DNA from 2 places in the Protofrankia sp. Cas3 genome. Region 2 is predicted to be linked to the other one. Evidence: riboswitches for the same ligand, from Rfam matches in the RefSeq annotation. Region 2 holds a riboswitch; the other holds the start of a gene.
The links. Region 2 has a riboswitch for cyclic di-AMP ahead of U9983_RS25780 (transglycosylase family protein). Riboswitches for the same ligand answer to the same signal wherever they lie in the genome.
Positions count from the first base shown of each region.

Region 1: another riboswitch for cyclic di-AMP. It lies ahead of U9983_RS12875 (transglycosylase family protein); the one in region 2 lies ahead of U9983_RS25780 (transglycosylase family protein).

Region 1 covers NZ_CAUVXP010000057.1:8,597-12,233, reverse strand. The annotation lists gene U9983_RS12890 (CAP domain-containing protein) at 1-351, opposite strand, end outside; gene U9983_RS12885 (hypothetical protein) at 472-936, opposite strand; gene fbaA (class II fructose-bisphosphate aldolase) at 1,079-2,116, shown strand; cyclic di-AMP (ydaO/yuaA leader) riboswitch at 2,340-2,512, shown strand; gene U9983_RS12875 (transglycosylase family protein) at 2,518-3,315, shown strand.
Region 2 covers NZ_CAUVXP010000228.1:106-6,043, reverse strand. The annotation lists gene U9983_RS25790 (hypothetical protein) at 1-529, shown strand, start outside; gene U9983_RS25785 (hypothetical protein) at 621-1,472, shown strand; gene U9983_RS25780 (transglycosylase family protein) at 1,572-2,129, opposite strand; cyclic di-AMP (ydaO/yuaA leader) riboswitch at 2,134-2,306, opposite strand; gene U9983_RS25775 (ABC transporter ATP-binding protein) at 2,570-3,367, opposite strand; gene U9983_RS25770 (ABC transporter ATP-binding protein) at 3,364-4,299, opposite strand; partial or broken gene U9983_RS25765 (ABC transporter permease) at 4,296-5,938, opposite strand, start outside.

The sequences.
Region 1 (3,637 bases), on a different contig from region 2:
GCCCGCCGTGGCGTCCGCGACCGGTGTGGACCACGGCGGCGAGCTCGGTGGGAGCGACGCCGCCCACGGCCACCCGCCAGGTTTGACAGCGGTGCGCATGTGAACGGTCTCACCAACCGTGCCACGATCGACGGTCTGTGGCGGTACAGACCCCTGCGCGGGATCAACCGGTGACGTCGAGGACACCAGGGCCGGGGACGACGCCCCAGGACTGGTCGCGGCCGCGGGCCCTCCCCCGTGGACGAGCTGGGCCAGGAGCAACCCGACGGTGGCGAGAACGAAAACGAAGACTGCCAGGACGGCGCCGGACCATCCCTGCCGGGAACGGCGGTGCTTGCGATGTCGAACCATGGAACCTTCCGTGTGGTCGGTCCCCCCCGCGCTATGCCCCCTCCATCCGGGACAAGGGTAGCGAGTACTAGGCACGGTGAGCCATCCCGTATCGCTTTTAACCGAATAATCATGAGCAGATCAGGCCAGTGTGGCGCCACCTCGGATCCACCCGACGACATGCCGTGTCGGACGGGCGACCAACGGCCCTGGCCGGCTGCCCCGGGTGACGCCCAGGAGCGCCCGGCAACAGGGGGCAAACGTCCGCACCCGTCGGACAAACCGGGCCACATGCGGGGCCAGAGTGCCAAAGTGCTGGTAGGACACATCAGGACGGGCAAGTATCCGGACGTGACGCCGTTCGAGACGGGGCCCGTCCAAGGGCAGCGCGCTAACATGACCCATTACGGCGCCAGCGGTCGCGACCAGCGGGATCCCGGGCGTGGGGGCACCAGACGACACGCCCGCATCCGGGTCGGCCGCGAGCATGCCGGCGGCGACCAGGATCGTGTCATCAGGCAGCCAGAAAACGACGAGGATGCCGCTGTCGACGAAGACGAGCGTGAAGATGACGGCATAGAGCACCGCTCCGGACAGGCCATCCACACTCGCACGATTCGAGCCTGTCTGCCCCCGAAGGCTCGATCATCGTACCCTTCGCGCGACTCCAGTCCGCTGTTCATATCCAAATCGGCCAATTATCGACCTAACGGACACGCAACTCCTACTGCCCACAGGAGCCACAACCATGCCCATCGCCACCCCGGACGTCTACGCACAGATGCTTGACCGGGCCAAGACCGAGGCATTCGCCTACCCGGCGATCAACGTTACGTCATCGGAGACCCTGAATGCAGCCCTGAAGGGCTTCGCCGATGCCGGCAGCGACGGCATCGTGCAGGTCTCCACCGGCGGTGCCGAGTTCCTCTCCGGCACCCGGGTGAAGAACATGGTCCTCGGCGCGCAAGCACTCGCCGAGTTCGCCCACCATGTCGCCAAAGCGTATCCGGTCAATATCGCCCTGCACACCGACCACTGCCCCGCGGACAAACTCGACACCTATCTGCGCCCCCTGCTTGCGATCTCCAAGGACCGGGTTCTCCGCGAAGGGCGGGATCCGCTGTTTCACTCACATATGTGGGACGGATCGGCAGTCGAGCTGGAGGAGAATCTCAAAATTGCCGACGGCCTCCTGATCGAATGCCACCAGGCCAAGATCATCCTGGAGGTGGAGATCGGTGTCGTCGGCGGCGAGGAGGACGGCGTCGTCGGTGCGATCGACGAGAAACTTTACACCACGCCGACGGACATGTGGCGCACCGCCGAGGTTCTCGGCACCGGCGAACGGGGCCGCTACATGCTCGCCGCAACCTTCGGAAATGTGCACGGTGTATACAAGCCGGGCAATGTGAAACTCCGTCCGAGCATCCTTCGGGACGGGCAGCAGTATGTCGCGCAGCAGCTCGGTCTGCCAGTCGACGCCAGACCGTTCGACCTGGTGTTTCACGGCGGTAGCGGTTCCGACCTGGCCGAAATCCGCGAGACGCTGGACTACGGCGTTGTCAAGATGAATGTGGACACCGATACCCAGTACGCATACACCCGGCCGATCGCCGACCATGTCTTCAAGAACTACGCCGGCGTACTGAAAGTGGACGGCGAAGTAGGTGTGAAAAAGCAGTACGACCCACGCAGCTACGGCAAGGCAGCCGAGTCCGGTATGGCCGCCCGTGTCGCGCAGGCCTGCGCAGACCTGCGCTCGGCGGGGCGTTCGCTGACCAGCTGACCCATCCGGCCAAAGGAGGCGCGACATCGCGTTTCGCGCCTCCTTCGGCCGCCGGCAAGCAAGCTGAGCGCACGCATGCGCGCGTTAGCAGTCGATCTCGAGGAACGGCAAGAGTGGACAGCGCGATGTGCGCATAGTCACGAACCGCATTCACGGCTTGTTCAGCCACCAGCAATTCTGGTTATGGTCTGCGCCGTGCCCGTCGATACGATGGGGACACGTCGGGCGGCACGCCGAATCCTGCCCTCGCTCGACGAAAACCAAACTTGCGGCAGGAACGGGGGACCCACTTTCGGACGTCGATATCGGGCGCCCTCGGGGTGAAGCCGTGAAAGCGGCCGGGCAGTCCCAGCCCGAATCCGACAGCTCACCTCGCAGGCGTGGGGAAGGGCATTACCAATATGTCCAGTACACGTTCTCGTGGTCGACATCGTGGAGTTCGCCGGGCTCGGGCCCGGGTCCGGGTCCGTACCAGGGCCATGGTGGTGACCCCGGCCCTGGTCGCCGCGATCAGTGGCGGTATCGCGATGTCCCAACCGGCCAGCGCCGCCACGACCTGGGAGGGGCTTCGCCAATGCGAGTCCGGCGGTAACTACGGGGCGAACACCGTCAACGGCTACTACGGCGCGTACCAGTTCTCGCTGGGCACCTGGCAGAGCCTGGGCTACACCGGCCTGCCCAGCGCTGCCTCGCCCGGCACCCAGGATGAGGCCGCGATCAAGCTCGCCGCCCGCTCCGGCTTCGGCCAGTGGCCTGCATGCGGCAAGGGCATGGGCGCCGACCAACTCGGGGGCGGCACCAACCCGGCCGGCACCGCAAGTCCCGGCGCATCGGGCGCCGACAGCGGCAGGGATGCACCGGACACCAGCGCATCGGACTCGAGCTCATCCGACACCGACTCGTCGCAGGCACCCTCGTACGGCAGGAGCGGTTCCTCTCGCTGGCAATGGCGCACGGTGAGCACGGACATCTCGTCGAACTCCGCTGATGCGACGCCCCTTACCGCCGACCTCGTCGATCAGGTGCGGTCGGACGTTCGGTCGTGGCAGCACCAGATGAACAGTCTTGGCTACAAGATCCAAATTGACGGTCGGTATGGACCTGAGTCGGCCGGCGCGGCCAGCCGCCTGCAGGCCGACAAGGGCCTGGCGGTCGACGGAATCTGTGGGCCGGAGACCTGGGGGGTCACCTTCACCTGAACAGCCGGCAGCTGACGGCCGCGAACTGATATAGACCCCGCGAGGACGAGTCGGGCCGGTCCCACCTGCGTGACAACAAACACAACAGAAAAGCACTACGGCGACCGGCCCGATCACTCGGTGTTACGAGAAGCCAGCACAAACGACCCCCCATCGGGGTCACCCCAATCGCCGGGTAGAGTGTTGTCTTTGGGCCATGTAGCCCATTCGGGTGGTGAAAACCAGGTCCGTGTAGTTCATCCGACACCCCCGATTTGCTTCGAAAGGGCCAGGCTCGCTAGAGTCCTCCCCACTCGCCAGATCGGCGAGGCCGCGCGGACGG
Region 2 (5,938 bases):
CACCGCGCAGCCCGCGCCGCCGCGTCCGGTGGGCACCATCGCGACCATAGTGATCGCGCTATTCGTTCCCGTCCTGGTTGCCGCCAGCGCGGCGGCGGGCCGATCCCTGCGGGGAGAGCGCGCCGCTGTGGTGCTCGGAGCGCTGTCGGGGCTGGCGTTCGGCGGGACCGCGCTGTGTGCACGGGCGTTGGACGCCGATCACACCCTCGGCGCTATCCTCACCGACCCCCTTTCCTGGGCACTACTGGCCTACGGTCTGCTCGGGTTGAGTGCGTTCGGAGCCGCGTTGCAACGCGGCTCGGTGACGCTTGTCACCGCCAGCCAGGGCGCGGCGGAAACCCTCATCCCGGCCGCGATGGGGTTTGCGCTGTTGGGGGACCAGGTCCGTCCGGGCTGCCTCCCGCTTGCTGCGATCGGGTTCGTCGTCGCCGTGGCCGCAGCGGTCGAGCTGGCGATCCTCACCCCACCCGAGCAGCCGTCTGCGCCACCTCAGCCGGATTTGTTACCATCCGTCAGCCGGACACGGTGACTAAGAGCGACCGGCAATAGGGGACGCGGCGTCGCGGGGGTCGTCGACCCGGTTGGGGATGCGCGGGGATAGCTGTGCCATCGTTGCCACCATGGCGACAGGTCAACTCCAACAGAACGTGCTTCGGGACCGTGCTCGACGCGCAATGAGCAAGGTCCCGGAAGTGACGGCGTACTTCTGGATCACCAAGGTGCTGACCACCGGCATGGGGGAGACGACGTCGGATTACCTGGCCCACCAACTCAGCCCGATGATTGCCGTCGGTCTCGCCGGCGTGTGCTTGGCGGCCGCGCTGGCGCTGCAGTTCTACGTCCGTCGATATGTTGTCTGGATCTACTGGACGGCCGTTGTCATGGTCAGTGTGTTCGGCACGATGGCCGCCGATGTCCTGCATGTCGGATTTGGCATTCCGTATCTCGTGTCAACCGCCTTCTTCATGATCGCGCTGGCCGCCATCTTCACGGTCTGGTATATGAGCGAGAAGACCCTGTCCATTCACAGTATCCACACCCGTCGTCGTGAGGCGTTCTACTGGGCCACGGTCATGGCGACGTTCGCGCTCGGTACCGCCCTGGGAGACATGACCGCGACAACCGCGCACCTGGGCTATTTCTCCTCGGGTGTGATGTTTGCCGTCCTGATGGCCGTCCCGGCCCTGGCCTACCGGCTGGCTGGTCTGAACGGGATTTTCGCCTTCTGGTCTGCCTACATCGTGACCCGACCGCTCGGTGCCTCCTTCGCCGACTGGATGGGGGTGTCCCATGGTCGCGGTGGCCTTGAACTGGGCACCGGGCCGGTCAGCCTGGTTCTGGCGATTGTGATCGTCGGTTTCGTCAGCTTCCTGGCGGTGACCCGCAGGGACGTTACGCACCCGTCCGTGCCTGGCTGGCCCGTAACCCCCGCACGCGGCGACGATCCGGCGGATGCCGGCGGCGTCTTGTAGCGCGATCTAGTCGTACCGGCTCGTGGCGGAATCCGGCGAGCGGTCGGGCGCCGGATGACGCCCGACCGGAGTGCCGGTGGTTTCCTTTCCGTCTGTTGTCTAGCCGTCAGTCGGCTGGGTGCTCTGGTACCAGGGCGACCAGTATGAATGCCGGTGGTGGCTAGCGGCAGAGGGAGCGTCGTCGGCTGGGTTTCCGCTCCCGCTCCCACTGCCGCTCCCGACCGAGCCCGCCGACGGCGACTGTGTGGCGGTCGGAGCCGTGTTGGCGACGCTGTCGACCTTTCCAGACCAGCACGACTGCGATGAAACCCACGGCGTCGTGCCCTGCTGGGCGTACAGCATCCGGGCGCGGTTCCACTGCTCGGCAACGGAGGCGTTCTGCGGCAGACCGGTCCCGCCGACTGACTGCCACGTGCTGGGAAGGAACTGGAACAGTCCGCCGGCGCCTATCGAATTGACGATTGTCGGGTTGCCGCCGGACTCGCACTGAGCAATTGCCGACAACGTCTGGTCGTCCGACGGTGCCGCGCTGGCGGGCCCCGAGATTCCAATGCCGACACCGCCGACGGCGGCGGCGAGTGCCGGAATGGTGATGAGCGCGCGGGTGTATCTGCTGGTTGCTCTGCTGCCGCGATGGCGGGCGCGCGAACGGGACATATAAATGCCCTTTCCCCACGCCTACGAGGTGAGCTGTCGGGTTCGGGCTGGGAAATGCCCGGCCGCATCATGCGGCTTCACCCCAAGGACGCCCGCTGGCGCCCGGAAAGTGGTTCCCCCGCTCCTGCCGTTGGTTTGACGATCATCGGACGGGGCAGGACTCGGCGTGTTTCGTCCGATGCGCGCCCTCGTTGCGAAGGCACGGCGGAACCCTATCGGCTACCGCTGGTCGGCCGGCAAGGGGTGGTGAAGAAGCGCACAGTCGAACATCGACCATTGATTTCGGTACCGATCACCATTAATACGCGTGCGCGCGCGTTCATTTTAACCAGCCAGCATTGATGGAACGTTTCCGTGACATGGGAACCACATTTTGACGCAGAGCTTGGTGCGCTTTGTGGACAATCGGGTCGACCGGGTGGCGCCGACGGCGGGGCCGCCTACTCAAGGCCGGCGGATGCGCATCGGGTATCCACGAGCGCCGGATCTGTGCCGGCGTTGTCAGCGCCGGGCTGGTCACCGGCCGGGCCGGGAGCCTCGCCCAGATAGCTGGACGTGACGAGATCATAGCGCTGGCCGAGTTCGTCGGCCGTGCCCTCGACCCGCAGCCGGCCCCGGGAGAGCACGTAGCCCCGGTCCGCTATCTCGAGTGCCATCGGCACGTGCTGCTCGACGAGAAGAATCCCGCAGCCGGTGTCGTCGACGATCCGGCGCAGCACGGGGAGCAGGCGCTCGACGATGACCGGCGCCAGGCCGAGGCTCATTTCGTCGATCATGAGCAGTGCCGGTTCGGTCGCCAGCGCCCGGCCGAGCGCGAGCATCTGCTGCTCCCCGCCGGACAGCAGCCCGGCCGGGCGGCGCAGCAGGTCCGTCAGGGCCGGGAAGTAGGCGAGAGCACGCTCGGTGTGCGCGGCCCGACGGCCACCGGCGAGCCGCAGGTTCTCCCGAACGGTCAGGTCCATGAACAGTGCCCGGTCCTCGGGGACGTGCGCGAGGCCGCGTCGAGCGAGGACGTCCGGGCGGGCACCGGCGATCGAACGGCCCTGGAACCCGATCGTCCCGCCGATGACCGGTAGCAGACCGGATATGGTCAGCAAGGTGGTCGTCTTGCCGGCGCCGTTCGGACCCAGCAGAGCGACGATCTCACCGGCGTTGACCCGTAGGTCGAGCCCGTGCACCACCGGGATGCCGAGGTACCCGGCGTCGAGACGGCGGATGTCGAGCAGGGCGTCGGTCACGGCGTCCCTTCGTTTTCGGTCATATTGGTCATGTCAGCTATATCGGTCAGCTCGATCGAGTCGGCCGGCTGCCCGGCGTCCCGGTCGGTACCGGCCTCCGGGCTGGATCGGGTGCCGAGATACGCTGTGATCACTCGCTCATCCGAGCGGATCTCTTCCGGCGTGCCCCGAGCGATGATCTTTCCGAACTCCAGTACGTAGACCAGGTCGCAGGTGCCGAGCACGAGGCCCATGTCGTGGTCGACCAGCAACATGCCCAGGCCGGCGTCAGCCAGCCGGCGCAGTTGCGTGCCGAGCCGGGCGCTCTCGCCGGTGTCGAGTCCGGCGGCCGGCTCGTCCAGGCAGACCAGAAACGGCCGGGTGGCCAGCGCCCGCGCGACTCCGACGAGCTTGCGCTGCCCGTGCGAAAGCTCCGTGGGCAGCCGGTCAGCGACCGACCCGAGGTCGAGCGCGGCCAGCGCCTCGGCGACGGCGTCCGCTTGGCGGCGGACCGGCCGTACCGCGTCGGCGAGAAACGACCACCAGCGGGCGGGCTCGGCCGCGACCCGCAGGTTCTCCGCGACCGTCAGCTCGTCGAACAGTTCCACCGACTGCCAGGTGCGGCCGAGACCGGACCGCGCGCGCCGGTGCGCCGCCATCCGGTCCAGGCGGGTCCCACCGAACCGCATGGTGCCGCCGCTGATCGGTGTGAAGCCGGTCAGGGCATCCAGGAGGGTGGTCTTGCCGGCTCCGTTCGGGCCGATCAGACCGACCAGCCTGCCGGGTTCGACGGTCAGGCTCACACCGTCCACGGCGGTGAGACCCCCGTACCGTACGGTCAGCCCATCGACTGTCAGCGCCCCGGCGGAGGCCGCCGCGTTCGCCGGAGCCGTGCGGCCGGGACCGCTGAGCGTCGACGCCGAACGGCTGATCCCGCTGGTCGATCGGGTCACTTGGCACCTCCCACGACCGCATCGCCAGCCGGTCGCGTCCGAGCTCGCGTCCGGGGCCCAGCCGCGGGCCGATGCCGGCGCAGCAGGCCGTCGGCTGTCCGGGCGGTGTCACGCAGGGCTCCGGCGATTCCCTCCGGGTTCCCGACGGCGGTCAGCACCAGACCGATGCCGCCGATCAGCAGCGAGAATTCGCTGCCGACCCCGAAGACGGTCTGCGTCGTATAGAAGGCGACCCCACCGGTGGCCAGTAACCCGCCGATCACAGCACCGCTCACGCTGGTGATACCACCGAGGTAGGCGAAGGCCAGAACGGTGAGCGAGGTGAAGACGTCGAAGGTGGGCGCGGTCAGCGAACCGTACTGGTAGCCGATCATCGCTCCGGCGACTCCCGCAATGAAGGACGACAGCCCGAAGGCCAGGATTTTCGTCGCCGCCACGTTCACCCCGGCGGCGGCGGCCGCCCGCTCGTTGCCGCGGACGGCGAGCATGCGCAGGCCCGACGTACCGCGCCGGAGGTTGGACACGGCGAGGCCGAACAGCACCACGATGACCAGCAGTGCCAGCCCGAATCCGGCGCTGGGCAGCTTCCCGTCACCGAGAAAGAACGGATCGTTAGGGCCGAAGCGCAGGCCGAACAGGGCCGGCGAGCTTACCGGTGCGCCTGCGCCGCCCTTGCCCTCCACCCAGTCGTTCTTGAACACCAGCTCCTCGATGGCGACGGCGGCCGCCAGCGTCACCACTGCCAGGTTCACGCCGCGTACGCGCAGCGCCGGTACCGCGGCGGCGGCTCCGAAGACCGCGGCGACCAGCGCGGCCAGCAGTGGGGCGATCGGGAACGGGATGCCCGCCCCGTCGGCGAGTTTGCTGACCGCGAAACCGGCGACTCCGGCGATCGCCATCTGGCCCAACGAGATCTGGCCGACGAAGCCGACCAGCAGCACCAGCGACAGTGACAGCAGGACACCGATGAGACTGTTGATGATGGCCCCCCGCCAGCCGAAACTCAGCGTGCACAGGGCGATGGCGGTGACAGCGGCGGCGACGGTTGCCAGGGGCACCGCACCGCGTGGAGTGGGCGAGAAGGGCAGTCGGGCGAGGGCCGCCGAACCGCGTACCGGCAGGCTCCGGCCACGCACGAACATGATCCCGACGATGACCACGAATGGCAGCGCCTCCCGCACCCCGGGCAGGGGCTGCCCACTGACATGCGGCCACCACGTCCTGGTCTCCATGAAGGTGACCAGCGAACGTGACATCCCGAAGCCGAGACCGGCCAGCGCGGCCACCCCGAAGGAGGTGAAGTCCCCGGCGAGCGCCGCGCCGAGCGCGGGGATGACGGCGAGGGTGAGTACGGTGGGCTCCAGTGGCAGGAGGCCGCGCAGCAAGATGCCGATCGTCCCGGCGAGTACCGTGCCGATCACCCAGGTTGCGCCCGCCTGCCGGGACGGGGAGATGCCCAGCAGCAGCGCCCCCTTCTCGTTGCCGGCCGCGGCCCGGGTCGCCAGGCCGAACCGGGTGAACCGGAAGGCCGCCCACAGCGCGGTGGCAGCCAGCAGGGTCAGGCCCGCCAGGACGAGCCGGTCGTAGGGCACCCGTGCGCCGAACAGATGTGTTGTCCCGGTGGGCAGCACCCTGGGCA